4 regions of the Paenibacillus spongiae genome follow, and region 4 is predicted to be linked to each of the others. Evidence: riboswitches for the same ligand, from Rfam matches in the RefSeq annotation. Region 4 holds a riboswitch; each other region holds the start of a gene.
What was found. A riboswitch is a leader RNA that binds a small molecule or an ion and turns the genes downstream of it on or off. The one in region 4 is predicted to bind cyclic di-GMP.
Positions count from the first base shown of each region.

Region 1: it holds a riboswitch for cyclic di-GMP, as region 4 does, so the genes downstream of both, L1F29_RS07495 (PilZ domain-containing protein) here and L1F29_RS23345 (transglutaminase-like domain-containing protein) in region 4, are expected to answer to the same signal.
Region 2: it holds a riboswitch for cyclic di-GMP, as region 4 does, so the genes downstream of both, L1F29_RS06760 (anti-repressor SinI family protein) here and L1F29_RS23345 (transglutaminase-like domain-containing protein) in region 4, are expected to answer to the same signal.
Region 3: it holds a riboswitch for cyclic di-GMP, as region 4 does, so the genes downstream of both, L1F29_RS32770 (putative bifunctional diguanylate cyclase/phosphodiesterase) here and L1F29_RS23345 (transglutaminase-like domain-containing protein) in region 4, are expected to answer to the same signal.

Region 1 is NZ_CP091430.1:1,641,666-1,649,359, reverse strand. Features, by position in the region: gene L1F29_RS07505 (ABC transporter ATP-binding protein) at 1-340, shown strand, start outside; gene L1F29_RS07500 (ABC transporter permease) at 337-1,581, shown strand; gene L1F29_RS07495 (PilZ domain-containing protein) at 1,715-2,419, opposite strand; cyclic di-GMP riboswitch class I at 2,616-2,713, opposite strand; gene L1F29_RS07490 (HD-GYP domain-containing protein) at 2,768-3,850, opposite strand; gene L1F29_RS07485 (histidine kinase N-terminal 7TM domain-containing diguanylate cyclase) at 3,927-5,576, opposite strand; gene L1F29_RS07480 (class I SAM-dependent methyltransferase) at 5,723-6,895, opposite strand; gene L1F29_RS07475 (DUF6483 family protein) at 6,922-7,563, opposite strand; gene L1F29_RS07470 (alpha/beta fold hydrolase) at 7,600-7,694, opposite strand, start outside.
Region 2 is NZ_CP091430.1:1,490,418-1,498,111, reverse strand. Features, by position in the region: gene L1F29_RS06770 (asparagine synthase-related protein) at 1-1,058, opposite strand, end outside; gene L1F29_RS06765 (right-handed parallel beta-helix repeat-containing protein) at 1,212-3,368, opposite strand; gene L1F29_RS06760 (anti-repressor SinI family protein) at 3,686-3,892, opposite strand; cyclic di-GMP riboswitch class II at 3,907-3,990, opposite strand; gene L1F29_RS06755 (helix-turn-helix domain-containing protein) at 4,134-4,463, opposite strand; gene L1F29_RS06750 (DUF4434 domain-containing protein) at 4,638-5,579, opposite strand; gene L1F29_RS06745 (MBL fold metallo-hydrolase) at 5,600-6,625, opposite strand; gene L1F29_RS06740 (DUF4855 domain-containing protein) at 6,766-7,694, opposite strand, start outside.
Region 3 is NZ_CP091430.1:7,296,244-7,303,937, forward strand. Features, by position in the region: gene gdhA (NADP-specific glutamate dehydrogenase) at 331-1,692, shown strand; gene L1F29_RS32770 (putative bifunctional diguanylate cyclase/phosphodiesterase) at 1,792-3,249, opposite strand; cyclic di-GMP riboswitch class I at 3,516-3,608, opposite strand; gene L1F29_RS32775 (cupin domain-containing protein) at 3,800-4,303, shown strand; gene L1F29_RS32780 (response regulator) at 4,410-5,966, opposite strand; gene L1F29_RS32785 (cache domain-containing sensor histidine kinase) at 5,932-7,694, opposite strand, start outside.
Region 4 is NZ_CP091430.1:5,133,629-5,141,322, reverse strand. Features, by position in the region: gene L1F29_RS23360 (hybrid sensor histidine kinase/response regulator) at 1-186, shown strand, start outside; gene L1F29_RS23355 (response regulator) at 200-1,336, shown strand; gene L1F29_RS23350 (LPXTG cell wall anchor domain-containing protein) at 1,507-4,941, shown strand; cyclic di-GMP riboswitch class I at 5,085-5,166, shown strand; cyclic di-GMP riboswitch class I at 5,202-5,282, shown strand; gene L1F29_RS23345 (transglutaminase-like domain-containing protein) at 5,297-6,112, shown strand; gene L1F29_RS23340 (class D sortase) at 6,177-6,845, opposite strand; gene L1F29_RS23335 (5' nucleotidase, NT5C type) at 7,162-7,686, shown strand.

The DNA.
Region 1 (7,694 bases), 3.5 Mb from region 4:
GGAGAAGCTCGGTATCGCAGCCTACGCCGACCATTATCCGAGCGAGCTGTCCGGCGGCCAGCAGCAGCGCGTCGGCATCGCACGCTCGCTGATCCTGAATCCGCCCGTGCTGCTTGCCGACGAACCGACCGGCAGTCTCGACAGCGAGAACGAAGAGCAGCTGCTGCAGCTGCTGCAGACGTTGAACCGCGATCACGGCATTACGCTGCTCATTATAACGCATGACGATAAGGTTGCATCGATCGGCAACCGGACGATGCGGATCGAGGACGGCCGGCTCGCAGATCCTGCGAACGGAAGCCCGAACGAGTACCGTAAATTGGAGGTGGTGAAACCGTGAAAACCAGCGATAAGCTGCGCTTCGTCAAACAAAACATGGCGAAAAACAAATCGCGCATCTTCATGACGATACTCGCCACCGCTATGGGCTGTACATTTCTGATGATGATCGCCTCCGTTGCATTCGGTCTTCAGCGCAGTCTGGTCGATGATATGATGCAGGGTCAGACGCTGACCGAGATTCAAATCCACGGCAAAAAGAATGGCGACAGCCATGAAGCGATCACCCAAGCCGACGCGGACCGCTTCAAGAAGCGCGACGGCGTGAAAGCCGTAACGGCGCAGCGCTTCACGCAGGGCGAGGTCACCCTGGAGGGTTATAAAAGCAGCCCCTCGGCCATCGTAACCAATTTCGAGGAAGAAACGAAAGCCGGGCTGCAGCTCTCGGAAGGCCGTATGCCCAAGAATGGCACCGAGGCTATCGTCGGCTACCATTTTGCCCAGCAATTGATGAAGGCCGGAACCGAGGATGCCTATACGGGTTCTCTGCTCGGCAAACAGATTGAATTCCGCGCGACCGGGTATAATCCGGCTACCGAGAAAGAAGAGTCCCTTGGCATGGTCAAGCTGACCATCGTCGGATTGACGACGAAGCCGGATAAAGAATGGCTGCAGTCGACTGAGCTCTATCTCGACGATTCGATCCAAGACCGTTTGTTCCATAAAGATTTCGAAACCCATCCCAATGTCAAGGTATACGCCGAGAGCGCGGATCAAGTCACCGCAATGTCCAAGGCTCTCAGGGATGAAGGCTACAGCCTTTATTCGGTTGCCGATACCATTAAGGAAATGGACCTGGTCTTCCTCATCATGAAGATCGGACTGATCTTCGTCGGCACCATCGCCGTCTTGATCGCTTCGATCGGCATCTATAACACGATGACCATGGCGGTTACGGAACGCTCGCAAGACATCGGAATCATGAAAGCGATCGGCGCGAACCCGAAGACGATCCGCAGCATCTTCCTTCTGGAGAGCTTCGGCATCGGACTGTTCGGCGCCTTGATCGGACTGGCCGCCGCTTACGGATTGAGCGCCGTTATCAATGCCGTCGTTCCGATTATCATTGAATCGGCTCTGGACGGTGAAGCTCCGGAAGGCTTTACGTTTACCTATATCCCATTCTCGCTCACGCTCGTCAGCGTCGGCATCAGCCTTGGCGTCGCGGTCCTTTCCGGCATGCGGCCTGCTGCGAGAGCTACGCGGATCGATGTGCTGCGGGCGCTCCGCCGCGATATCTAATCGATTAAGAGGACATCGAATAAGCAAAGGACCGTCAATACAATTACATCCTTCCAAATAGAGGAACCGGACAAGCACCCGCTTGACCGGTTCCTCTATTTCCTATCCCTGTCCCTATGTATAAGACGGAAGCTTATTTGGTTTCCTTCATCCGGTAATAGGAAGCGATCTGTTCCCGGAGCAGGAACGCCCGCAGCGCCCGCTGCCGCTGCTCGTCCAGCCCTTCGTACCTTGCGCCGTAGAAGGTATGGTCGCCGCCCGGCTTGCTGCGAACGATTGCCAGCGTGCAGCGGAATTCAAAGCCTGACTTGATCCTGAATTCCACCTTATCCTCCGGGAACAGGTGAGGACCGCTTACCACTTCGAATCCAAGACCGGCCAGACTGATGTTCCGAATGGTCAGATCGATCCATTCCTCTACCTCGATCGTCTCGGCTCCTTCGCCTTCCCCGATCTCCCGCTTAAGCACATGCCGGAGCGATCCGCCCAGCAGCACGTCGACCCGCACGGATTCCCGCTTCTCCTCCAGCCCATTGAAGGCCCGGGGCGGCAGCAGCACGGCCAGCGAGCCTTCCGCTTTTCCAATAATCGTCGATTGTACCCGCTGTATGCCTGCAGCCGAATAGACGGTAAGATGGACCGGATTGCCAAGCTCAAAGCTCTTGTACTCCGTCATCTCCACTTCCAGCATGTCGCCCTCCACATGGGTCAATATCCCTGTGGATACGTAGCCATCCTTCTCCACTACAGTTCGGCTGTGCAGAAGCGCCTTGGCCGGAAAGCTTGTCTTCTCCATTCCATACCGTCCGTTTCTGCTTGTCTCTGCCTGATTGCTCATGCCGTTCTCCCTTCACGCGCCCGGTATGAGACAATCAAACAGCCCCCATGGCGGTGTAATATAGTTGCATCAAGCTTCTTGTATCCTACTGAGGTATATCTCTTATATCGTCATTAGGACCGGTATTTATGAAAAACAAAAAAAACGCTTCCTGCATCCGGAGCCGTTGTTATCCACCCGATTACGGGCGTCTCGTTTCGGCAGCCAGGCTATCCTCGCCCCTCTTTAAGCAGGGGGACATTAGACCCTGTAGCTTTGCGTCCTTGCCTTTCGACAAGTTTGCCTTTTCGTGCTTTCAGTTATGAAAAGCGCCTATAGGACCGCGTATGGAACTTAACGATAGGATCGTTATAGTTCCTTCACGATCAATAAGCTAAGCGTATCCTTCAAGTCGATTTCATACGTCGATTGCGGCGGCTTGCCGTCCGCTTCACGCAGCACCCGGACTGTCGGACGGTGAACCGCAAGCGGATTATTCGCCGATACGACCCCGACCTGGCCGGAGCTGAGCAGCACCGTTGTCGCTACCGGATAGATCGAGATATGCTTGCAGAACGTCTTGATCAAATCAAGATCGAAATAGGTGTTGCCGGCGGCAAATAGAAACTCGATCGCTTCGGTCGGCGTATATCGTCTTCGATACGGGCGCGGCGAGGTCAAAGCGTCATACACGTCCGCCAGGCCTACGATTTGCGCGTATTCGTGAATGGCATCCGCTTTCAGCCGGCGCGGGTAACCGGATCCGTCATAGCGTTCGTGATGCTGGAAGGCGCAATGGGCCGACAACAAAGAAATATCATGCTGTGCCCGTATGATGTTGAAGCCATCTTCCGCATGCTTCTCCATAATAAGCCGCTCATCCAGCGTCAGCGTAGTGTTCTTGTTAAGCAGCGGTCTGGGCACTTTGGTCATTCCGATATCGAATAGCAGCGCTCCCATCCCCAGCTCCTCGAGCTGCTGTCTGTTATAGCCCTTCGCAAGCCCCATGATTCCCGATAGGATGGCGACATTGACCGAATGCTGAAACAGGTAGGCATCGGTAACCTGTATATTCGTCAAGCTGACCATGACGTCTTCGCGTGTTATAAGATCTTGAAGCATCTCGGAGAAGACGCTCCGGAACGTTCTGCCAAGCTCCGGCGCTATCGTTCTCCCTTTCAGGTTCGGCTGATCCATTAGCTTCGTCATCGTCTTATACACGGCATCAGTGGCCCGCTTATGCGTCGAGTCCGAAATGGCAGTCGTCGGCTCTATATCGCCAGTCAGCGGATCGTCGATATAGAGCACATCTACTCCGATCATGATTAACCGTTCAATAAACCGATCGTTTAACTCCACACCGACGCCCAGAAGTATATTGCCGTCCTCTCGGAAAACGGGTCGAGCCAGCCTGTCCCCTGGTTTTACCGACAGAATATTTACTTTTCTCATTGCTACGCCGCCTTTAATGGTTTACTGAAGGTATTAGACCTACTGTCCGTAAGCCGAATCGTGAATTCCCATGCCCCTACAGGTTCACAACGCGGTTGCGCCCGTCTTCCTTGGCTCTGTACAGCGCGGCATCCGCTTTGGCGAACAATTCCTTTAGGTATAGCTTGGGATCGTCCAGATTCTGCTTCGCTTGCCCGTCTACGGCCAACATCCCCATGCTGATGGTGATGCGGATCGTCTCCCCCTGTTTCCCTGTGCGGTATTCATGCTGCTCGACTGACGTTCGAATGCGGTCCGCCAGCATCTCGGCCTGTGCCCGGTTCGTATGCGGCAAATATACGGTGAATTCCTCTCCTCCGTACCGCGCCAGAATGTCTGTTCTTCTGAGCGAGTCCTTGACGACCTTCGCCGTCGAGCGAATAACCTCGTCCCCAGCCAAATGCCCATACGTATCGTTCACGTTCTTGAATAAATCAATGTCGAATAGAAAGATTGCGAACGGTATGCCGTATCGAATGTTCGTTGCGACTTCATGCTCCAGCTGCAGCATGAGGAAGCGCCGATTATAGCAGCCCGTCAAGCTGTCGGTTATCGCCATTTGCTCCAGCTTGCGGTTCGCTTGAAACAGCTCGTCCTGCATCAGAATCAGCGCCCGGTTGCGGTCAAGAAGCGCTTCATTCTTCGTACGGGTCTCGGCAACCAGCTGCCGCAGCTCCGTCACGTCCTGAATCGTTATGACCCGCCCGATCATCTTCCTGTTAACGGTAATAGGAGCGGCGTTCAGCGTGAAGTGCGCCTCGCCTGCAGTAGTAGACATCGTAATCTCCGTTTCCGCTCTCTCCGGCGGATGCGAACGGTAATGGGTCAGAAACTGCTCTTTGTTCATGACATGCGTCGTGCTCTCCAGAAAGATCTCCATATTGAAGCGTTTACCGAGCTCGAACTGAAGCTGCGGTTGAAAGAACCGGTTCAGCTCCAGCACATGGTCTTGTTCGTCCAGCACAATGATCCCCGCCGATATCGTATCGAACACATCCTGTTGGGCGAACTGAATGATATCGAACAGTTTGTGCCGCTGTATGGCGAATGCAAAATAGATGCCCGACATTACCATGCCTAGCGACATTATACAAGGAATGCGGGGCAGCCAAGGCTCTAATACCACGTTCCATATGGTTCCCAGGGCACCGAAGCCGACAAGAATGAGCATCCCCGTAACCGCATTGTAGATCCGCGGCCGTTCCTGGGCGGGAATCTCGCTGCGGCTCTTCAGAAGCAGGATCAGCGAGTAACCCCCATAGGCAATCAGCTGGACGAGCATGATCCAAAAGAACGGACCAAACTGATGTTCCACATTATAATTCTGGAACGACACGAATGCTCCGCCGGGATTAATGACGATACTGGCTGCCGATAGAACGGCCGGCAGCGATAGATAGAATAGGGAACGCACGGTATATCGTTGTATCCGCCCCGTCAAAGCGAGCGTGAACAAGAACCATCCGAAGCCTAAGAGGGACATGCCGACGTACGATGCAGTGATATAAATCTGTTGAAATTGAGGATAATCCGTCGTTCGGACGGCAAACTGCCCGAAGGGCCACAGCATCATGAAGAAGTGGAACAACAAGTACGTTTTATGCAGCCGGACGATATGATTCCTGCAAAATATATATACGAATAAAGCGAACAGAATGAGAAAGAGGCTTAAATCCACCCATGTCATCAGTCCCACTATCATCATTCCTATCAGGCTTGATATTACGTGAAAAATCCTGGGACTCCCCGTCCCCACTCATTCTATCATACCCCGCGTTTATTCGACAATGTCTATATCCCTTCACTAGAATTGTTCGCAGCAGTCATCCGTAATCAGGGGGTAGGCAGCTTATCCGCCAATGCCCGCTCCAAATAGGGCGCAAGTTGCAGACTGTCCCGGAAAGCGGTATACTCGCGCCACTTGCGATCCGCATCCGTCTTTGGACCTAATGTCGCACGAATCAAAATATTTTTGGGCGTATGCTCCGGATCGATAAATTCGAGCATTTGCACTTTATATCCGAGCACCTCGAGCAATTGAGCGCGCACGGCATCGGTTGCCAATGCCGCAAACCGTTCCTTCAGCAGACCATGGGAAAGCAGCGGGCTCAGCGCCTCATTGGCAACTTGCCGGAACAATTCATGCTGGCAGCAGGGTACCGACAAGATGACGGAAGCTCCCCATTCCACCGATTTGGCAAGGGCGGCATCCGTCGCCGTATCGCAGGCATGAAGTGTCACAACCATATCGACGGCCGACTGCTCCTCGTACTTCGCGATGTCTCCAACCTGGAAGGTAAGACGGACATAACCCAGTTTACGGGCAAGGTCGGAGCAGAATGCAATGACATCCGCCTTCAAATCCAGACCTACAATCGATATTTGCCGTTTCTGCTGAACGGCGAGCAGATGATACAGCGCGAACGTCAAATAAGATTTGCCGCATCCGAAATCGACAATCTTGATTTCCCGGTCTTCGGGAAGGTATGGCAGGATGTCGGTTACCATCTCCAGAAAGCGGTTTATCTGCCGGAATTTATCCTGCTTCTTAGCGGCGACGCGCCCTTCCTTAGTCACAATGCCCAGCTCGACGAGAAACGGAGCGGCATCGCCTTCCTGCAGGACGTACTGCTTCTGGCGGTTATGGGAGAGTGCCTCCGTTTTATTCTTGACTGTCGCCGGCTTGCGAAGAATCGCAGCCTTCCCTTTCTTATTGAAGAGCAGCTGAACATCGGCCTCGTCCGTTTTGATAAGCGCCTGCCGGTATTGCTCGTCCAGCAGCTCTATAAGCCGGGAAGCCGCTTCCGCTTGCGGCACGTTCTCGTGGGTCACTTTCGTCTTGTAATGATATTCCAGCTGGTAGTAGAGACCGCCCCGCAGCTCGACCGGCCGGATCGCCGTCTTCGGAGGCGTATCGCCATCCTTGCGTCTGAGCTGGCTGAACGTCGCCTGCCTGAGCTGCCCGTTATCGATCCACTGCCGCATTTCCATCTGCCATTGTTCCATATGTATTCGATCGCTCCTACCCTATTCTAAACATGAAGCCGCTTCTGACCGTCAATGATTTCATCTCGGGGCAGACCGCCAGCCTCTAGCCATTCATCCGGAAGCAGGAGCAGACGACGATAAAATTCATCCGCATCCTCCTTCGTCAGCACGCTGTCCTCCATAAGCTCGTACAGCACATTCTCCGCCAAATCGTATCTTCTCTCCGCCTCATGCCATTCCAGAATAAGCTGCTTCGTCTCAACAGGCAGTTCATACTCGCCTAGTCGAGCCAGCAGCTCGTCGGCCTCCTCCGTTGGCGTCTTGAGGACCGCCGGGGCATCGAGCAGCGCAAGCCGGATAAAAAGATGGAGCGCCTTCAGCCGCGACGGAAAGCTGCGCTCGGGGCGGCCGAGCTCTTCATTCAGGTCGCCCTCTTCCTTCAATAAACGCGCAATGGCATATACGTTCGCGGTCTCGACAATACCGCTCCTCGTCATCATGGCGATCAGATCGCGATCCGATAACGAGCGGATCAGCTTGGCGTTCAAGCGGAATTCCCGATCAAGCAATTCGTCGATGACAAGCAGCGCTTCCTCCTGCTTTCTTTCCCTCCGCAGACCCATCACTTGCCCAACGACAACGCTCATTTGTTCAATCATCCGCATAAAATAATCCCGTTGAAACATGACAAGCCACTCTCCTCTCCACCCAGTGCCTATCCGTTAACGAGCCGATAAGCGAACGAATGCGTCGATACGGCTTGCAAGCTCGCCCGGAGACTCCAGCATGCTCATATGCCCGCATCCGCCGAGCAAGA
Region 2 (7,694 bases), 3.6 Mb from region 4:
GTCTCCATGATATCAAGCCAGTCATCCATCTCCGAGAAAGGACTTCGGTCCCCAAAGCTCAAATAGTTGGGCTGAATATTCCCGACATGCTGCACGGTCGCTTGGATGTTGGGTCTTTCATTCGCCATCTTATATTTGGGTGTCCAATCTACAAAATCATCAACAGGGACATAGCTGTACGTATGCAGAACGCGATTTTCCTTCTGCAGAGCCTTGGCCGCAAAGCTGGCAACAGAGCCTGAATCCAATCCTCCGCTCAAATAAGCACCCACTTGGCGGTTCGTACGCAGCCGCGATGTTACTGCGCGCTGAAAGACATCCCTAAATGCCTCTTCATAGTCCGTATTTGATTTCAGCTTAAGCGGTGATACATTCGCAAAAGTATTATATCGGGTCACCTTCACTCCACTAGAAGATATTGTTATGTAATGAGCGGGCGGAAGATGTTCGATTTCTTTATAGACCGTAACTCCGCAATTCGGCGGTTCAAACATGCCGGTAATGGCAATATATTCGGCCAGCCATTCCTCATTCAGTCTCTTCTCTACATAAGGCAAGGAGAAGAGCGGATTCATGACCGTACAGAACGCTAGCTGCTCATTATTCCGGTAGTAGTACAGCGTCCGAGCGCCGGAGAAGTCACGGGCGCCAAATAGCTGCTGACGGCTTTCATCCCAGATCATAAAGGCAAAATCTCCGACCAGGTATTTAGGCGATTCTTCTCCCCACTTCTGGTATGCGAGCAAAATAAGCTCGCTATCCGACATCCCTTGTCTGCGGCTGTGCTCCACCTGCAGCTTTTCGAATAATTCATCCCGGTTATCGATGATCGCGTCTGCCGTAATGGCAAGACGCCTGTTAGGGTCATAATAAGGCAGCTGCTCATGAATCGATTCATTCGTAATCCACTGGGCATGGCAACCTAGAAACACCCCGTCCTTATGCCACGTATCCACACGGTTAGCCGGGAAGCGCTGCAGGGCATCCATCAAGCGGCCCCCATGCTCGACAACGATTGGATCTCCGTTGAAATGGTAAATTCCCGCAATTGCACTCATCCATGTAATCCCCCGTGTCTTCTGAACAAATAGATCATTTTGTTCTTAATAACGAACGCAAACTTAGTCTAACAGTCATTCTTTCCGTTGTCAACGACATTTTTAACCTTAATAAAGAACAAAGACACCGTCATTCCGGTGTCTTCATGTTCTTTATTGCAGTGTATTCTTCGCTGCGACATCGTTCTTCTTTAATTCTAGTTTAGCCTTCTTCAAGCTATTATTGGTCACCGTGTATGGAGGCGCTCCGACTCCTGCATAAATTGTCGAAATACCGATGGCCGCAATATTAGTCGTAATCTGATTGCCGCTAATGGCAGCCGCTAATATGTCATGGCGTTCTGTACGCTTCCAATAGTCGTTAAGCTTGATCATGGGAACAGTCAATTGTGTGAGATTATTAGCGGTAATGCTATTGTTTTGCAGGTCGACTTTTTTTGCAGCCTGCACCGAAATAGCCGGCGAATTTCCCGTGATCTCGAACGTACTATCCTTTACGGTAAAATTACTAGCTTTATTATCCAGATACAGTCCCGTTAAATCTGATTTGATTTTGCAGCCGTTAAATACATAATTGCCGGCACTTGTGGCTACTAATTCCCTCTTATTCCCTTGTGCCGACTCGAAGACGCAATTGTTATAGGTCCCCCTCGGCAAACCAGCTCCACTATGACCAAGCAGCTGCAGGTTGTCGAAGATGCTTCCATCCTCAACGCCGCCAACTATCGTGTTCAGCTTCGTTTCGCCATGAATCGTCACGTTTGACAATCGTACGGGCTTCTTCCATACACTTACTGCACTTTCCTGTTTTTTATTGTTATACATCGTAATATCGGTAGCTGTAACTCCAAACGGAGTACTGCTTGATATAGCTAATATGGAGTCTGTAAATGTCATCTTTTCAATTTTGACATTCGGTCCTTCGAAAAAAGTGTATGAATCATTCATACGGTTATCAATGAAGGTCACATCATGGTAAGCCACGATCCTCGTTCCATCAAAATGATTATTCCTTACTACAGCACCTGTGAACGGGGGGCTAACAGCTAAACCAATTACCCCTTTCGAGGCGAAATGATTCCCTTCGACAATGGCATTCCAACCATCATATAAGATGAGATCATAAGCGGCGTTATTATAGAACTCATTGTCTTTGATTTTAATGTTCGTATTACGGTGCCCGTTCTCACCGAATCCACCTTCAATATCGATACCAGATTGAGGGGCTATACCTTTCATATCATGAAAGACGTTATTCAGAATTTGTACTTGATCTCCTCCGCCAATCGTAATTCCCTGACGACGGTTAAAGGCAAATTCTGAATCTTTCACTACGATGTTTTTTGATACCGTTTTGTTCCAAACCTCTACGTAAGTTCCAGCAGTAACTGTTTTTTTGAATACAAGATGGAACTTTGCTGCACCTGTAGGAATCTGAAGGATTTTCTGTACCGATGCATTTTTAATACTAGTCAAAAACGTGTTATCACTCTTATAAAAATAAATATCAAATGTTCTAGGCAGATTGATATTATTGGTTACTTCAAATGTCTGCTCATTAAGAAAGATTGGATTCGTAAAAGGAATTGGAACCTTCGTTCGAATCGAATTCTTGTCCACATTTCGTTTGCCGGCCGCATCAAAGGAACCAGATTCAAAATGCGATGCATAGATATCTTTGACCAGCGTTCCTTTTCCACCGATTACCATTCCATCGCCAGTGAAGTATTCTGCCTTAATTCCCTCGACGGATAAATTCTCAGCACCCTCTGTCATTATCCCATATCCGCTCTCATGAGTACCCGCCGTATACTTATTGTCTTTCTTGGAATAGTCATGCGTATTCTTGTCGCCCCGATAAATCCCACCCTGCAGTTTGACATTCGTTATACCGTATCCTATGTATAACGTCTCGTATCTTTCTTTCCCATTCTTTTCTTTCTGAATGACCGTTTTATCATCCAGCTTGAAGGTCATATTGCTGACCATGTTGATCCGGCTGTTCTTATCGATCAGATAGGTACCCGTAGGCAGGGTCGTCGTTGTGAACCCTTGTGAGCTTGCCCATACAAGCGCATTGTTGATTCCACGCGTTGTTTCTGCTGCTTTTGTACCATCCTTAGTGATGCCCCACCGGGCCAAATCGACAACATAAGTCTTTCTATACGTACTTGTACTTGCAATTGCACTCACAGCTGCTTCAGCTCCATTAAGCTCGGAGATTCCTACAGGTGCTTCCGCATTTGATGTGCTAGTAGCGATTGGCAGAACCAATGTGCCTGCCAGCAGCCATTTCCATAATCGATTCATTTTACCCTCCTGCAACCATTTTTTGTCTTCTAGTATACCTAACAATATATTCTTTTAATATCATAAACTTACAATTTGCAACAAAATAGGACTTTATCCTGATACAATCCGTATAGACAGTAAGCACTTCTCGGTCCCGCTACCTATAAAAGGACTGTCCGCCCGAGCAAAGCTCGACTAACGGACAGCCCTTCGTCAGGAAAGATGATCTTTATTCCACAATCGCAAGAAATACGAATAAACCGTAACACGCTCATAAGCGGTTACTTTCCCTTATGCATGCACACCTTCCCGGTTACGCACCCCATCGTCGATTCTCAACTGCCCATGAACTGAACAACGTGATCAGCCTCAAACTCCATATGGCTGTCCCGCTTCTCGAATTCCATATGGCTGTCCCGCTTCTCGCCCTGCCACAAGAACGACCGTATTTCTTCAACGGATAACCCCTGCTTGCGGGCCATCGATATTAATTCCTGCCATTCAGGGTCTAATGCACGCACTACTCCGATTGAGTTTTCCATTCGCTCGCAGCCTCCATAAGTGGGGGTGGGTGCACCACTCGCTCCATATGTTCAAGGTGCCCAGATTCAGAACATATTTCGTAGCTTCCCGTTTTGTATCATTTCATAGTCATATTATACAGTTTGTATCATAGCAAAATTTGTCACATTCTGCGCAACACGCAAATTATTTTTTATATCGAACAACCGGACACAAAAAAACGCCTCTCTAAGCAGAGGCGCTTCTCATCCATCGAACGGTTTATTCTTGCGTTTTCTTCCATCGCTGAAACTCCAGAAACTCCTTGAATTGACTCTTGCTGATGCCCGATGCCATCGCATCCAGCACAAGCTGCTGCCATTCCGAATCCAACTCCTGGTCGGCAGCGTTGTCAAACAGCAGCGCATTGGGCGATATATTCAGCGTAGCAGCAATCTTCTCGATAAATTGAATGGAGGGGTTGCTTTGAATGCCCCTCTCGACATTGCTTAAATAGGATTTCGCGACTTCAGCGGATTCCGCTAACTCGGAAAGAGATTTTCCTTTGCTTAAGCGAATTCGCTTAATACGTTCCCCGATCGTCTCCGTCATCTGATCTCGCCCTTCGCGTATGGTTCTATTCTTCATTATACCAAAGATTGATGCTGCGTAAAAACCAACCTACCATAATCTTCGTAACGAAAAATAAAATACAGCCCGTAGGCCTTGGTGGCTTACGGGCTGCTCCGACTCTGCTTGAATCTCTTTAACACGACCCTTCTAATTCTACTTGCTTCGTCCGCCGGCTTGCAGCACTCGCTTGTAGCTTTCGTAGTATATCGGGTCGACTTGCTGCGGGCTCACGTAGTGATTAAAGCTGAAGCAAGTGATGTTGCTGATGAACGGCGCCACCAGCTCCATGCATTCGTACACTGGCGCAAATTCTACGGGAGCGAACTTTCCGTTCACGGTACGGAAGGTTTCCGTATCGCTCCACAGTGCTACTGGCCGGTCCAGCCGCTCAAGCGCTTCCTTGGTGGCCGAGAACCATGCCGGCAAGTGTTCCGGCAGCGAGTGAGCCGCTCCAACCCCATCCTGCAGATTCACAATGTCGATTGGGCTGTGGGTCAAAATATACGTCCACATCGTCCCCCACTGCTTCGGTGTTTGACCGGCCCCATCCACGAAGAACGGAGCAACCATGATCGGTTTATCCGGTGTAAGAGACTTCATGACGCCGCCAACCTTCCGGTAAAAAGCAATGGATTGATCCCAATCGCTCACTTCCGGTTGGTTCACGTTGTCGGGCTCGAAGCTTAAATACCATCCGGTAAAAGAAGCATAGTGTCCGTACTTGCTCCACAGATCGCGTGCCAATGCGCTGGCAAGATCCGCCTCATGATCCAACCATGCCGGGTCGCTCGTATATTTGCCGAACCAATCATGGTTCAGATGCAAGCCGACATAGATCTCGAATCCGTATCGGCCGCCGCGCTTCAGCGCCTCCTCAACAACATCCGCCTTCATCTGATGCTTGAATCCCGGAAGAGAAGTCGGATACGCGGCGGTAAAATGCTGACTGTCCGCCGACCACTGCAAAATAAGCTGATGCATGCCGATCTCTTTCATGTACCGAAATTCATCATCCCACTGCTTCTCCGACCAATTTCCGCCCAGATAGGGCTGCAGGAACGTTCCCGAAAGGGATAAAGGGGGAATCAATGCCATCGCGAGCTCTCCTCCGTCGATTACACGTTTAGAATCATGCCGTCATAAGCAACCAGAATTTGTTCCGGATCAAAAATATTCGTCAGGTCATTGTACAGCAGACCGATATTGTGGGAGAAATGAGTAGCGATGACCGTTGCATCCTTCGCAAGCACACCTTTATCCCGCAGCCTATTGCGTATGCCAATCACCGCTTCAATATTCAGGTGGCCGCCGGTAAACGGCAAATTGCCGTTCGTGCAGTCCAAGATGACCGCATCCAAGGTTGTCTGCTCCAGCCAAGCCCAAGTCTCTTCCGGCAGAAGGCCCGTATCATGGCCATAAAATAACCGCTTCCCGTCCTTTTCTATGAAGAACAGCAGGCAGGTTTCGTCCGGGTCATGATTAGCAGGCAGCGCCGTCACCTTGGCCGTACCGGTATCGACCGTTTGGAACGGAACGATCCGGCTGAGCCGGATTCTCGACGCATCCGGTCTGCCGAACGCCTCCCGGCATTTGCGCACCGCGGCGTCATGGCCGTAAATACGCAGCGGATGATCCAGCCCGTGAGCGTAGACCGGCAGCCGCATGGCCAGATCCTCGGCCCGAAGGTGATCCAGATGGGTGTGGGTAATAAACAGATCCTCGACAAGCCCGAGATCGATTCCGTCTCGCAGCACATGATGAAGCGTATCCGGCGGAAAGTCCACCTTCAAGATATCGTCAATAATGACCGAGCTCCGGGTCCGAATATCTCTCCCGCCCGCTTGGCGTGCCTTCATGCAGTGCTCGCAGCGGCAGAACATGGCAGGAAATCCTTCCGCCGCGGCCGTTCCTAGAAAATGCAGCTTCACCCTTTCTCCTCCTTCGCGGACATTCAAGCCATCCTTGATTAAAGCCGTCAGTTGATACAACAACCCGCTGGCCAGGCAGAATGATCTTCCGATCGCTGTTGTTCCCGGATTTCTTTGAATCAACGAGAACAGGTTGAAATCCGGTAACAAAGGCGACCGCTGACGCTTCTCCAGAATCATTCTTCCTGCTCCGCTCGTCTTCTTTCGTTCCAACTTTCTTAGAATCACCACCGCTTCATGTCTACTCTCGCATGTGCGGTATCGACACAGGAAGGCAGCCGCACCGAAGCCCAGCCGCCTTCCACCATTTATTATCCCAGAAGCTGCTTTCAGCCTCAGGTCACTCGCAAGCTTTAACTATTCGTGCTTACATAGGTACCTTTCACAAATCTATAGGTCATGTCATAAATCGCTCTCTTCGCCGGATCCTCGTTATACGCCGCGGCTGCAAGCAGCTTCACATCCTGGTAATACCCCCGGAACACGTCGCCCGCAAATCCGTATTCCACCCCGCCATTCAAGTAATTGAGGTATTTGCCGCGGAATGCCCCGTCCTCCCCGAACACCCGGTAATCGACTTCCATTTCCAAGCCCATGCCGGCCTTAGCGGCCATATCGGCCGTGACTTGAATCCGGTCTGCACCCGTTTCCGTGAAGAAGTGGTTCGGCTGCAGGACAGCCGCATCGAAGCCGAGCTCCTTCCACTTCCCATAATTCTCGGCGTTGAAGTAAGGAATCCAGAAAAACTTCAGGCCTGCATCATGGATAAGGTCTCTCGTCCATCCGATCAGCTCTTCTTCCTGCGGCACGGATTGGTGAACCGCCTCGTTCATCCAATACAGAGCGGAGAGCTCCAGACGAGGCAGATCGGCTTCGTCCCAGCGCTTCAGCAATTGGCCGACGTACCACTTCAAGGCCAATTGCTTATTGCGGTGCGCCTCTTCGGGAGCAACCCGCCGGTAGTCGAAGCTGAGCGGACCGCTTCCCGCAAGCTCGCCGAACTCGTGCTGGCTGGGATCGGGATACGGGATCATAATGACGACCTTCATCTTGTAGCCAGGATCGTTCAGCTGTACGGCAACGTCCTCGACGGCTTTGTTCAATTCCGCCAGGTCTCCGGCTTCGCCGAACGTTTTGTCCAAGTACCACCGCCAGTCCTCCAGGTTGTTCGAGCGTTCGTCCCCAACGGGGTACCCTTCATACCCGCGGAACGCGAAGGACCACTTGGCCAGAAACAGCGCTCCGTCGAAAAACCATTCCCGAGGCCGTCCGCTTTCATCGA
Region 3 (7,694 bases), 2.2 Mb from region 4:
CTATTTTAGCGTTATTCGGAGGCTGTCCGCACCTCATATCATTTGCCGCGCCGCATCGGACGAAAAGCATGGTTCACTCCCTCTTGAATATGCCAGATCCGAACGAAATCATCACTCTTGTCCGATATCGGCCGGATTTTATCTGCCGAATTGTGGATGATATAAACCGTGAAACCAGCGGTTTTATTGGCACTTTTGGCCTTATCACTTTTTTTTTGAGGGGTAATTAAATAATTTTTGTTTTGTTTTTCGCGATATTCCCTATATAATTGATAAAAAGTACAAATCTTATGGGGATTTATACAAAAGACAACAGATAGGAGCCCTTGGATGCTAATTACGACTGGAAAAGGTACCGATTACGTCAAAGCAGTTTATGAGTCCGTCATTAAACGCAATCCGAATGAAGAAGAATTTCATCAAGCCGTTTACGAAATTTTGTTTTCTCTTGCGCCTGTGTTCGATCGGCATCCGGAATTTATTAAAGCCGGTATTCTAGAGCGCCTCGTGGAGCCTGAAAGAATGGTCTCCTTCCGAGTGCCTTGGGTAGACGATCAAGGCAAGGTCCGCGTTAACCGCGGATTCCGCGTGCAGTTCAACAGTGCCAACGGCCCCTATAAAGGCGGACTGCGCTTCCACCCTTCTGTTAACGCAAGCATTATCAAGTTTCTCGGCTTCGAGCAAATCTTCAAAAACTCCCTGACTGGACTGCCGATCGGCGGCGGCAAAGGCGGCGCGGACTTCGATCCTAAAGGTAAATCCGACATGGAAATGATGCGCTTCTGCCAAAGCTTCATGACCGAATTGTACCGTTTCATCGGACCGGATACGGACGTTCCTGCCGGCGATATCGGCGTTGGTGCCGCAGAAATCGGTTATATGTTCGGACAATACAAGCGCATTCGCAATGCGAATGAAGCTGGCGTTCTGACAGGTAAAGGGCTGGATTACGGCGGAAGCTTGATCCGTAAGGAAGCAACGGGCTACGGCGCCGTATACTTTGCAGAAGAGATGCTGAAGTCTACGGGAGACAGCATGGACGGCAAGCGCGTCATCGTATCGGGATCCGGCAACGTATCCATATACGCGATCGAGAAAGCGCAGCAATTAGGCGCTCATGTCGTAGCATGCAGCGATTCAAGCGGTTATATTTATGACCCGAACGGCATCAACCTGGATACGGTCAAGCAGCTTAAAGAGGTTGACCGCAAAAGAATTAGCGACTACACGCTGGTTCACCCTGAAGCGGAATTCCACCCTAACTTCACGGACATCTGGTCGATCCCATGCGAAGTTGCAATTCCGTCGGCCACTCAGAACGAAATCGATGCGAAAGCGGCGAAGCAATTGATCGCGGGCGGCGTCAAAGCCGTCGTTGAAGGAGCTAATATGCCTTCCTCGCTGGAAGCGATCGACCTGTTCCTGGACAACAACGTCCTGTTCGGACCTGCGAAAGCAGCCAATGCAGGCGGCGTAGCCGTATCCGCTCTCGAAATGGCGCAGAACAGCATGCGTTTCGCTTGGACGGCAGAAGAAGTGGATGCACGTCTGCTCCAAATCATGAAGAACATCTACAGCGAAAGCATGAAAGCCGCTGAAGAGTATGGCAGCAAGGGCAATCTGGTTGTCGGCTCCAACATCGCTGGCTTCCTGAAGGTTGCAAGAATCATGCTTGCTCAAGGCGTTATCTAATTTATCACAGGACTCATACGACAAGTCCCCTGACCGTTATTATAGCGGAAGGGGACTTTTTTAATTAATACCGCGTTGGAACGAAGAAAAAAAGCGCCGCTACACGGCGCCTTCTTCGCGATCCGATATGGGATGAAGCCGTTCGAACTCCATGGCCGTAACCGGCTTCATAAAGTAATAACCTTGAATCCAATGACAACCCTGCGAACGCAAAAATTCGAACTGCTCCTCCGTCTCTACGCCTTCGGCGATGACAGTAAGCTTCAAGCTTCCCGCCATGGCCACGATGGCCTTCACAATCGCCGCCTGACCCGGACAACCGGGAACGTAGTTGATGAACATCTGAGCGATCTTCAGCGCATCGGCCTGGACCCCCATTAAGTAGCTCAACGAAGAATAGCCGGTCCCAAAGTCGTCTATCGCGAATTGAACGCCCTGCTGCTTGAGTGGGAGCAGCTTGGCAAGCGTCTCCTTCTCTTCCCGGATGGCGACGCCTTCCGTAATCTCAAGCATTAAATACTGGGGTGGCAGCCCTGTCTCCCCCAGAATCGCCAGCACATTCTCGGCATAATCCGATTCGTCCAATTGACGGGGGGATACATTCACCGAAATTCGGAACGGCGGTAACCCCCGCTGGAGCCAATCGGCGGCTTGGCTGCAGGCGGTTCGCAGAACCCATTCCCCGATCGGCACGATAAGTCCCGTCTCTTCGGCAAGGGGAATGAAATCGGCCGGCGATACCAGCGGACCAACCCGCGGCTGCCATCTGATCAGAGCCTCTGCGCCGACCAATTGCTTATTGCCGGCGCCATATTGCGGCTGGTAATGGAGCACAAACTCCTCCTGCTCGAGCGCCTTGCGCAACGCTTGCTCAATGGCAAGATTCTTCTTGAACGCGCGATTTAACTCCTTCGTATGGAAGCAGCATTTGTTTCGGCCGAGCGCCTTCGCCTTGTATAAGGCGATATCCGCATTCCTCATCAGATCCATCGTCGTCGTTCCGTCCTCGGGGGCAACGGTAATTCCGATGCTGCCCGTCAATCGCAGCTCAAGCGGAGCGAGCTGCAACGGCGTACCCATCACATCCAGCATGGCCTGCGACCACTCGAAAGGCTCGTCGCGCCCATCGATGTCCGTGAAGAGTACGGCAAACTCGTCTCCGCCGAGCCGGGCTACCGTAATCCGGCTATCGCTGCTTTCCTTCAGCCGTCTGCCGACCAGCCGGATAATTTCGTCGCCGGTTGTGTGGCCGTAGATATCGTTTATGTATTTAAACCGGTCCAGATCGATGAACATGACCGCCAGCATACGACTTGCTTGGTCCGGCTCTTCCAGCCGCCGGAGCTCTTGCGTCAGCTTCTTCTCGAAATAGTGACGGTTCGGCAATCCCGAGAGCATGTCATGATGGGTCATAAATGCCGTTCGTTCCAGCAGTCTTCGTTCCTTTCGCAGGAACGCTTCACTCTCCGCCGATAGCATTCTTTTTTTGCTTAACCAATACAAATGAGCGATAAGATATACGATAACCAGGAGCAAAGCAAAAACATATGCCGGCACTTCCATCTTCCCTCCTACAGGCTTGTCTTCGTTTTTGTCCGAGTAATAAGCAGAGACGCTTTCGCCGTCTTCTGCGGCGAAGTAAGCTTCTCCCTCTGAATAAGACCAGAATCGCGTTGGCAATCAGCCTTGAACTTTCCGATCGCGCGGGGAGAGCGGCGGACGCCGTCCCAGCGACGTCAGTAGTTTCTCCCCTCAGAAATAAGCAAAGCCTACGCTTTGCTTATATAAAAAAGAACTATCCGCCCCCCGGATAGTTCTCCACAGCTGGCGGTCTGGCAACCATAGCAAATCTGCCGATCTGCGTTAGGCCCATGACTTTGCGTCCTTATTTTTCAATAAGTTTGCCTTTAAGATGAAATTATGTATGTTTTGGTTGATGTAGTGCTTATTAACTATTAATAACATGACTATATAACCATTATAGGGGCGTGGACTTCCACTGTCTATATAGTAATATCGAATCATGTCGAAATAAGGAATGTTTAATCGGAAAAGAATGGGTTCGCGTATAAATCGATTCGAGCTGATGAATGGAGGCTGCTTTACAATGGAACAAACCGGGGTTCAAATCTATTATTTCGAAGACGATGGCGTCATGCCGAATAACCGCCATCTCCCTGTCATCCTGTACCTGGGCGCCATGAAAGAGGATACCGCGCAAACCGAACGCCGTTTTAACCGGAACAATTGGCGGAACAGCTGGACGAACGGCGTGTTCGACTTCCATCACTACCATAGCAACGCACATGAAGTATTGGGCGTGACGAGAGGCTCAGCAGCCCTGCAGCTGGGAGGCGTGCAAGGAACTGAAGTGTCTGTCCAGGCCGGGGATGTCGTCGTTCTCCCGGCAGGCACCGCGCATAAGAAGCTAAGCGCAAGCGCTGACTTTCAAGTTGTAGGGGCATACCCGGATGGTATGAATTACAACCTCCGCAAGGAAGCACCTGAAGACAGATTGAAGTCCTTGGATGAGATTCCGCATGTGCCTCTGCCGGAGATGGATCCTGTGTATGGACCTATTGGACCCCTTATGAAATATTGGCGAAAATAAACCATATCATTATAACATAATCAACCTGTAACAGCCCCTATATTAAAATAAAAAATCAGGAATTCGCTCTCTCGCGTCATCCTGATTTTTGCAGTATTTCACACAATCATCTGGCTGCCTGTTGCCCCTTGCGGTAGTCCAGCGGCGTTGCGCCGGCATATTCGGAGAACAAACGGGAAAAATATCGCGAATTCGGTATCCCCACGCTATCGGCCACTTCGTATACCTTCATATCCGTTGTCCGAAGCAGGCTCTTCGCCCGATCCAGCCGGCAATCCTGCACATAGTCGTGAAAGCTCTTGCCGGTCTCGTTGCGGAAGAGCGCGGCGAACCAGCTGGGGCTCAAGTTGACCTGCCTCGCCGCGTTGGCCAGCTCAATCTGCGCGTAATCGCGCGCGATAAGGCGCAGCGCCTCCTTGATCTCCTTGCGCATGCGGCCGGTATGCCCGCCATTGCGCTGCGCCATGAGACCGGCAAGCTGCCGCGCCTCGCAAGCGAGCACGGAAGCGTGAAGCGCCGATTCCGCCGCTTGCTTGAACCGCTCCAGCGGCCAGGCCGGCTCGGCGTCCGCGCTCTTCTCCCAGCTGAACGATTCCAACTGGGCCGCGATTAACAGCGCCATCCGTCTCGCTTGGACCGGCACGGGACGATATTCTCCCCCGATCAGACCGGCCCATTCTCGAATGCGGTCGCCCGCTTCCTGCCCGTCGTCCCGCAAGGCCGCGTCGCCGATCGCCGCCAAGAGCGCGCGGAACCGTTCGGGCGGGAGGGGTTCATACTCGCACGGCTCCGGCTCCCGGACCAGCTCCCCCGGCATGGCGTAGAATCCCGCTTCGCAAAGCGTGAGCCCCCGGCTATATGCCTCATGCATATCGGAAGTCCGATGATACACACCGCCAACGCTCATGACGTAATCGAGAACATCAGACGCGGCAGCAAACCCGCAGCGAAGCCTTTCTCCGATGCGTCCGCATTGCTCGTAGAACCAGCCGTAGAAGGATGCGAAGCTCTCCCGGTCCACCGAATAGAAGAACAGGCACCATGTATCCGGCGCCATGCGGATCGCCAGATAGCGGAACCGGGGATCGGGCTCCGCGGCTGCCAGCCATTCCTCGGCCGCCTCATCCGGCAGCTGTCCTGCGGTCCGGATAACGGAGAGCGCATACCCGTCATGCGTGAATCCGGCCTGCCTCAGCTTATCCGGCAGCTGCCCTGCCGGGAACAGCAGCAGCTCCTGCAGCAGCAACCGGACCATCTGCTCCGCGTCCCCCTTTTCCTTCCGAAGGGTACCAGCCGCCCGCTGCAGCACGCCGACGAATTCATCCTCGCTGAGAAGAACCTTCGTCAGGTAATCATCAGCCCCGTAACGCAGGGCAACCTGCACTTTCTCGAAATCCTCGTAGCATGTAAGAAGCACAACCTTGGGAGGCGACGGCAGCGCTTGAAGCCGCTTGAGCAGCTCCAGACCGTCCATGACCGGCATGCCAATATCCGTTACGACGATGTCCGGCTTAAGCCGTTCCACAGCCTGGAGCGCCTGCAGGCCGTTCTCCGCCTCCCCCGCAATCTCGAATCCCCGGGCAGCCAGCCCGAAGCTGCGAAGCCGCAGCAGCGCTAACGGCTCGTCATCAACCAGCAGTAATTTGACGGTTTGCTCTTCCATCCGCTACATCCCCCGTTTCGATGATTCTGAGGCGCACGGTCACGGTCGTCCCGATCTGCGGATCGCTGACGATGGACAGCCCGTATCCTGCTCCGTAATACAGCTGAATCCTTTCGTGCACGTTGCATACACCGATATGGAACCCTCCGCTTGCGGAAGGCGTCTCCTCCGGAGCTGCCCCCTTCAGCAGCCCTGCAATCTTCTCCTTCGCCATGCCGACGCCGTTATCGGCGACGGTGATCATCAGCTCGTTCCCGCATCTCTTCGCCGATACCGTCAGCTTCCCTCTCCGGTCCGTAAGAGGGCGCAGCCCGTGGAATACCGCGTTCTCAACAATCGGCTGCAGCACCAGCTTGAGCACCGGCGTTGAAGCCAGCGCGTCCGGGAGATCCTCAACAACGAATTCGAACTTATTGTCATAGCGGACCGATAATATATATAAATAATCTTTGACATAGAGCATTTCCTCGTTCAGCGAACGGACCGCCGTGGTACGGTCCAGTCCGTACTTCAACAGCCGGATCAGAACGGCCATCACGCGATGGATGTCCTTCTTGCTGCTTATATCGACCATGATGTCGATGGTATTGAGCGTGTTATACAGGAAGTGGGGATTAATCTGCGACAGCAGCATTTGAAAATCGGCCTGCCGCTTCTGCTCTTCCGTCTGCTTCAGCGTCTCGATGAGCTCTTGGATCGTCCGCATCATCCGGTTGAACTCGCGCGCCATCTCCCCAAACTCATCCTGATGCTTCACCTCGAATTGATGATCCAGATGTCCCCGTGCAATGTGGCGTATACCCCGTGTTAACGAAACGATCGGCTTGGTAAACCACCAGGAAACGCCGATATATATGAAAATAAGTCCGGCCGAGCCCAGAAGCAGTACCATGAGCGCAAATTGCACGACCGGACGGTAATTGTTTTCCAGAGCCTTGACGTCTCCGACGACGATAGCCTTCCAGAACGGTGCCTGTTTCATGTCGGATATGACGTAATATTGTCCGGACCGCTCGAAATAGGCCTTCGCCTGTTCAAGCGTTTCCGTGTTGCGTTCCGCATATTCCAGCGTTTCATAGCTGTTCCGGGCTACGATCGTAATGGAATAAATGAGCCGGTCGTTGCGGTCGTACAGCAGCGTCCGGGTATCATAGCTTCCCGCGAACGCGGCGCTCCGCTGCACGATGTTGGTCACGTCCGTAACGAAAGCGAGCACGCCTTCCTGCTCCCCATCCTCGTCGATAACCTGCTTGGTGACGATGCTGACGAGACTGTTCGGGCCCGTCGATCCCATCGTCGAGGTGAACGGCTCCGACCAGACGACGCCGGTCTTGGAGCTGTTCGATTGACCTTTGATAATGGCAATTTCCTTCTGCCCGAAGCTGTCCCAGTAATATTCCGGATAGCCGGCGACAAGTCCGTCTTTCCGGATGTAGACGACGCCCCGCACCAGCTCCGGCCGCGTCAGCGCAGCCGCCTCCATCATGCGGATCCAGTCGGAAGGCCCCTGCTGCCCGTATAAAATTTCCGATTCGATGCCGAGCACGTTCAGCACCAGGTCGTTCATCTGATTTTCCATCATGCGGACCGACTGCACAACCATCCCGTTCAGCGCGCTGTCCTGCGTCTGACGCAAAAAGGACGTCGTGCCCGATTGCGCTAATAGAATGACCGCCGCTTCCAGAATAAGGCTCGGCATAATGAGCCAAATCAGCAGCTTCGTCCGCG
Region 4 (7,694 bases):
ACGGTGGCGAAGCTGCTAGAAGGGAGTCCGAAGCCGGGCTCAGGGATCGGACTGCGCAATACGGACAGAAGGCTGAAGCAAATTTACGGCAAAGGATTGCACATACGAAGCCGGTTGGAAGAAGGGACGACCGTTGCTTTCCGATTACGGGAAGCGATCGTCCAATCAAGCTCTGATGCGATGTAAAGGAGATGAAGGAATGAACGCGTTACTGCTCGATGACGAGCCGCTTGCGCTTAGAAGCTTGGAGCATCAGTTGAAACGGTTCGAAGACGTGAAGATCATTGGCACGTTTTCTCTGCCGGTTCAAGCGGTATCGGCAGCTGAGGAACTGCAGCCGGACGTTGCTTTTGTCGATATCGACATGCCGGAGATGAACGGGATTCAAGTTGCGGAGAAGCTGCAAATGATTCATGAGTCGATCGCGATCGTATTCGTCACGGCTTATGAGGAATATGCCGTGAAAGCATTTGAATTGAACGCCGTCGACTATGTATTGAAGCCGGTGCAGCCGCATCGTCTCGAGCAGACGGTTGCCAGGCTTCAGCAGGAGACGATGAATCGCCGTGCTTCGGTCATGAAAGAGGCGGAGGAACCGGAGCCCGCTGTCCGCGTGCAATGCGCAGGGACGATGAACGTCTTCGGGCATGACGGGGAGCCGCTGTCCTGGCGAACCTCCAAGTCCCGCGAATTATTCGCCTATCTGGTGTACAAGCGCGGACAGCCGGTCCGGAAGGAGGTGCTGCTCGAGCTGTTATGGCCGGACTCTGACGAGAAGAAGGGCTTTACCCATATGTACACGACGATTTACAGACTCCGCAAAACATTCGAGTCGGCCTCCTTGAACATCAAGCTTCTCAACAGCGGGGACGGCTATTGGCTGAGCACGGAGGGGCTTCAAGTCGATATGCAGGAGTGGGAGGAAGCGATCGGCAAGCTCCCGCCTCTGTCGGTTGAATCAGCGGATGACTACCATCGGCTGCTGGACGACTATCCGGGCGATTATTTGAACGAGCAAGACTACATATGGACGCATGGTGAACGTCAGCGCCTGCGAAGCTTATGTTATCGGCAAGGGATGCAGCTGTGCCGCTTCTGGGCAAGCGAAGGCCAAGGCGACAAGGCGGTTGACATGTACGAGGGACTGCAGCGGCAGTACCCGCATTCGGAGGAAATATACGAAGCTCTTATTGAGCATTATGTGAATGAAGACCATCATTCGCTGGCTCAACAGCAATATGAGCTTCTCTCCGGCATGATGCGCCGAGAATATGATTCCGAGCCATCAGAAACGGCAAAACGGTTATTTAATAGCATTCGTCCGCTAGTGGATTAATACATAAGAGCCTGAAGCAGCAATACGCTGCCCGGCTCTTTTTTTATTTCACCGGAAAAAGTCATGGATTGTCGATTTTGGTCAGATTTTGGACATGTTGCAATGCTAGGATGGATTGAAGATTGTATTTAACAATATGGAATGTAAGAATCGGAGGTTATTAAAGAACGATGAAGAAGTTAAGTTTGGTTGTAGTGGGAATGCTGTTCCTGCTGCAGAGCATGAGCGGCTTTACCGGGTTGAATGTCGCCGACGCGGCGTCCAACAACGGGGTCATCGAGGAAAACATTCTGACAAGCGCATCTATGGAGGTGACCAAGAAGGATGGCAGCAAGGTGCCATTGGATCAGCCGATTGCAATCGAAGACGGCATGGTCGTCAAGCTGAATTATGAATGGGCGTTTCCGAATAGTCACGGATACGTAGGCGGCGATACATTCACCTTCTATCTTCCGGAGCAGTTCAAGATTGTCGGCCCTGATATTACGGGTGTTCTGACCGACGCGTCGATCGGTACATTCATAGCCTCTGCAGCCGATAACAAAGTCGTCATGACCTTTGCGCCGGATGTCGACGCAGACGCGGTAGGCGGCACAATGACCTTCGAGACGAAGTGGAACATGGATAAGATCAAAGAAACGACCACGGTTGTGGAACTTGCCGAGATTAACAATAAAGTGGTCAAGGTTCCGCTTAAATTCATTCCCAATGTAAGCAAGACGATTGAAAAGTCGGGTATTCCCGACAAAAGCAAAAATGCTAAAAACATCAACTGGACGATCGATGCGAACAAGAAGCTCGACAAGATCAAAGATGCGGTCGTTACGGATGAAATTCCTGCAGGAATGGAGTTGAACCCCGGTTCGATTCACATTTTCCCGCTGAAGGTAAATTTGGCAGGCAATGTTTCCGTTGATCCGGCTGCTGTCGAGCTTGTTTTGAATACCGATTACAAGGTGGAGAAGACAGGAGACAATAACGATAAAGACTTTAAAATTACGTTCCTGAACGAGATCGACTCCGCTTACCGCATTGAGTATTCGACGAAGCTGACGGATCGGCTGGAGAAGTTTGATAATACGGCCGTATTAAGCGGCGAAGGCATTACGCCCGTAGATGCCACAGCTTCCGTCGATGTCTCTTATGGCAAGCTGTTGGACAAAGAATCCGCCTATGACCGGAGTTCTCAAACCATTACGTGGACGATCAAGTACAATTACGGCGAGATGGACATTCCTCAAGCGGATGCCAAGCTGACGGATTTGTTCAATGACAGTCAAGCCTTAGTACCAGGAACTCTGCATGTTTATAATGTTACGGTTGACGGTAACGGTAACGGCACCCGAGGCAGCGAGGTTCAGAATTATACAGATACTCCGATCCCGGCCAAGGATGGGAAGGCTGGATTTGAACTTCAATTCAATTCGGCCATCAATACCGCATACGAGATCGAGTACAAGACACAGCCGACAGGTCCCGTATATGCCAATGAGAAAATAACGAACACGGTTTCGACGAAGGGGACCGATCCCGTTCCGAAGGACCGGTGGATTTTCCAGCAGTTCGGAATCAAGTCCTTGGATGCGGACTATATCAGCAAAACGATAAAATGGAATATTCAGATCAACGGCAATAACAAGCCGATGACAGATTTGAAGATTGCGGATACGTTCACAGGCGGCAAGCTGGAGCTGATCCCTAATACGCTGTCTGTTGTTGGACTGGATCCATCGAAGTACGACATCATTTATCCAGAGTCTTCACCTGGCGTCCACGATTACACGAAGGGCTTCAGCATTCATCTGAAGGAGCCTGTAACGACGGCGTTCAATATTACGTACGAGACGAAATTCTACAGCACGGATTGGGATTTCGGTACGCTGCAAGCATCTAAGAATACAGCTGTAATAACTTGGGAGGATGCGGACGGCAAGCCGCACAGCGTTACAGCCGGATCGGATTTCGATCCAAAGGGGCAAGCCAAGCTCAACGGATTCAAGAACGGATCTTATAATCCGGTAACGAAGAAGGTTACGTGGAAGGTTGGCTTTAACTACAACGGCAAAACGGTCAGCAACGCTGAACTGATCGATCCGCTGCTTGCCGGTCAATCATTCGTAGACGGATCGTTGAAATTGTTTGACATGAGCATTAAGAAGGACGGGGGGTTCCAGATTGCCAGCACCCCTATTCCAGATGACGGAACGATTTATACGCACTCCGTCGATGGAGATAACAAGCTGCATGTGAAGTTTAATCAAACGATCGACAAGCCTTACTATGTCACGTTCGAAACGATATTGGATAATACGATTATCGCGGATAAAGTAGAAAATACGGCATATCTGCATGAGGGAATCGATAAAGTTACCGAAGGCTTGTACGCATCGGTTGCGATTCCCCACGGTACCGAGTATGTAACGAAGGGCGGCAAGCAGAACGGGGGCGACATTGATTGGACGATTACGATCAATCAAGGTCAATCCCATGTTACGAATGCCAAAATTATCGATGAATCCAGCGATGGGCAAATCATCAAAGAAGATTCGTTCCATCTATATCAAGCGATTGTTGACGGGAACGGCGGAGTGACGAAGGACGTAAGCAAAGAGCTGGTCCAAGGAACGGATTATACCGTTGCCGTAACGAAGGCAGCCGGCGGCGGACAAACCTTCGAACTTTCTTTCAAGAATCCGATCAGCACCGCTTACATCTTGGAATACAAATCTACGATTGCCGCGGACGACGGGGATGAGTTAAGCAACGCAGTCACGTTCGCGGGCACGGGCGTAAACGTAACCGATTTGAGCTCGGAGAAGACCATCGTAGTCGGCAAATCGTCCGGGTCGGGTACAGGCAGCGGATTGAGAGGCAGCCTGTCCATCCTTAAGGTTGATGAGAAGAACACAGTCGTAACGCTTCCTGGTGCCGTATTCCAATTAGATCGCAAGCTATCGAATGGGACGATTGTACCGGGCAGCCAGCAGACGACCGATGCGGACGGCAAAGCCGATTTCACAAATCTCAGATACGGCACTTACATCTTGAAGGAGATCAAAGCTCCTGCAGGATACGAGTTGAATGCAGCTGATCTTGAAGTTACGATTAATTCGGCGAACGCGCTCGAAACGATAACGAACAAGAAGCTGCCGGATCCGCCGGTTAATCCGACTCCTCCGCCAGTATTTCCTTGGCCGCCGGTAGTAGATCCAGGCGAGCCGACGGAACCGGAAGAAGAAGTTGATCCGGAAACGCCAACAGAGCCGGGAGAGGAAGAAACGCCTCCGACCAAGCCTGGAGAGCCGACAGATCCGTCAGAGCCGGGCAAACCGGGAACTCCGACAGATACGACTAACCCGAGCAAACCGGGGACGAACGTCAAGCCGGGTACTTCGCCCGAGGACTTGTATGAAGTTGATACGGATCGTAATCCGCTTGGAGGCCTGGACGGAGGCCCGAAAGGAAAACCATCCAGCAGTGGGCTCACAACCTTGCCGAAGACCGGAGAAGACAGCAGCCTGCCGTATCAATTTGCGGGTCTTGGCATTATTATTCTGGGAGCATTCATGCTCATCAGAAGAAGAATGAACGGCAAGACGCAATAATAGCGATCCAATGGGGCGGGGCCTGATGCAAGCGCGTCAGGCCTCGCCAATCATCGCGAAATTATTGCATGAATAGATAGACAGTAGTCTAGCAGTCATGTATATTGAACATAGAATCCAGTGATTATGTCGTAGATAAAGCCACACGATAACGGCAAACCTGTCGAAAGGCAGGGACGCAAAGCTACAGGGCCTTCCCGGAATGGATGGCAGCCAGCTACCGAATGTTCAGGCTTTTTTTGTTTGTTCCGATGAAACAAGTACGATAACGGCAAACCTGCCGAAAGGCAGGGACGCAAAGCTACAGGGCCTTCCCGAATGGATGGCAGCCAGCTACCGAAAGGAGTTTTATCCGATGAGAAAATTGTCGTTTATGATAATGGTAGTTATTATTCTGACAGCAGCTATAATTCCGAGTGCGTCTGCCGCTGAGGCGGAAGACGAACGGCTTGACCTGTCCAAGCTGGATAAGGGAGCGATCGGAATTCGTTATGATGCCCCTGCGGGCAAGGTGACGAAAGCCGTCATTACGAAGGGTGCAAATTCATACACTTACTCATTGGATAAGGCGAAAGCAACGAAGCCGATATGGCTCCCTCTCCAAATGGGCAATGGGGCATACAGCGTTGTCATTTTGGAGAATGTGACGAAGACGAAATACCGGGCGGTCTTGTCCAAGTCGGTTACGGTCAAAGTGCCGAACGGAGCGGATATCTACTTGCACTCGATCCAGCATGTAAACTGGATGGATGCAAAGAAAACCGCCGCCAAAGCAAAGGAACTGACCCGCAACAGCAAGACGGATGAAGAAAAGGCTAAGGCCATCTACCAATACATCATTAGCAATGTGAAATATGACTTCGTGCTGGCCAAGAAGCTGACCGACTCGGCTTATATACCGGACATTGACGCAACGCTCGCAGCAAGCAAAGGGGTATGCTACAATTTCGCCTCCTTATATGCCGCGATGCTCCGCAGCGAAGGCATACCGGCCAAGCTTGTGATGGGAACAACCAGCCAGGTTGACGGCTACCATGCCTGGAATGAAGTCTATTTGAACGGAAAATGGGTTCTGGTGGATACGACGGTCGATACCGGTTTGAAAAAATCCGAAAAACCGTTCACCTTCGCAAAATCCGCCAAAGATTATAAAGTGGAAAAGACCTATTGATCTGCTGCAGATACCAAAAAACTGCCGGGCATTCGCTCCGGCAGTTTTATTATTTTGGAAGAATTCAGCTCTCCAGGGAGGCTTGTACAATCAGCCTGTGAGTCGGGTTCTTCAGCGGCTCGCACGTAATCAGCGTAACGATCGACTCCTTGTCGCTGCTTGCCAGAACCGATAAGTCGGTCGGTTCCACGATCGAAATTTTGTTCACATTATAAGTCAATTGCTTATCGTTCGTTTGAATCGTAATTTTATCGCCAATCTCAAGCTCGTTCAACCGGTTGAATAAACGGCCCTTGGTTCTGGCTCGATGAGCCGCTATGGCGGCATTGCCGGTTTGACCGATTGGATTCGTCTCCGTCATATGGGCGGCTGCATATCGTAAGTTTGCCTGAGAGGCCCCTTCCAGGATCGGCAGCTTGAGATCGATCTTATCGATCTCTATAAGTCCAATGGCGTTATCGTCCAGATCTTGAGCAGGTTTCTTCACGGTCTCGGGAGCCGGCTGAGGTTCCGGGTTGTTGGCGGTTTGCGTTAACAATTGGGATAGCTTCTCGTATTCGGCTTGAATCGGACTGTTCGCAGCACCGGCCGGTTTCAAATCGGGAGCATGCTCCAGTTCGCTTAGAAGACGGCCTTCCTGCCAATTGTAATAGTATTCCCTGGCAGTAGGAAACAGCAGGATAATCGCTCCGGTTATGATCAAGACAACGGGCAATATTCTGTTTCTAGTCATGATTGTCTCACTCCATATAGGTATGAATAGTCTTTTCCTTCATTATAGAGGAAGAAACTATCCAAATACTGAGCAAAGCAAGCGTTAGTATGAACACTTCATAACAATCAGGTATCCTAGCGTTATACCGGCAAGCGGATTACTTGGGGTAAGCGCTGTTATCTTATGTGTTAAATTGTAAATAAAACTGCAAAATTATAGTATAATTACCGGATGCAAGTTTTTGCAGTTACGAGATGGCAGACATCTTCAAGCCGCATGGCATTGAGCCGGCTTACGACAGCTTGCGCGTACAATTGTAGACGGAGGTATCAGAATGAAGCGAATTGCAATCGATATGGACGAGGTTATTGCCGATTTTATTCCGAAGCATCTGGGCAGGTTTAACGGGACGTACAACGAGAATATTACAATCGAAGAATTAAGGGGCTATTATCTGGAGGATTTGCGGCCGCAACTGAAGGAGGAAATTTGGAGCTGGCAGACGGAGCCTGCTTACTTCCGCGACCTGCCTGTCATGAAGGACAGCCAGGAAGTGATCAAGGCGCTGAGCGAGCGCTATGAAATATTCATTACGACCGCAGCGATGTATATCCCCGCATCCTTTACGGCTAAGTATGAATGGCTGAAAGAGCACTTCAGTTTCTTGAATGACATGAACTTTGTTTTTTGCGGCGACAAGAGCATCATTCAAGCGGACTATCTCATCGATGATCATGCGCACCATTTCAAACGTTTTGCCGGCCAAGGCATTCTGTATACGTCGCCGCGTAATTGTCACGAAACCGGTTATGTCCGGGTGAACAACTGGAGAGAGGTAGAGGACTATTTCTTGCGGTAATTGTGATT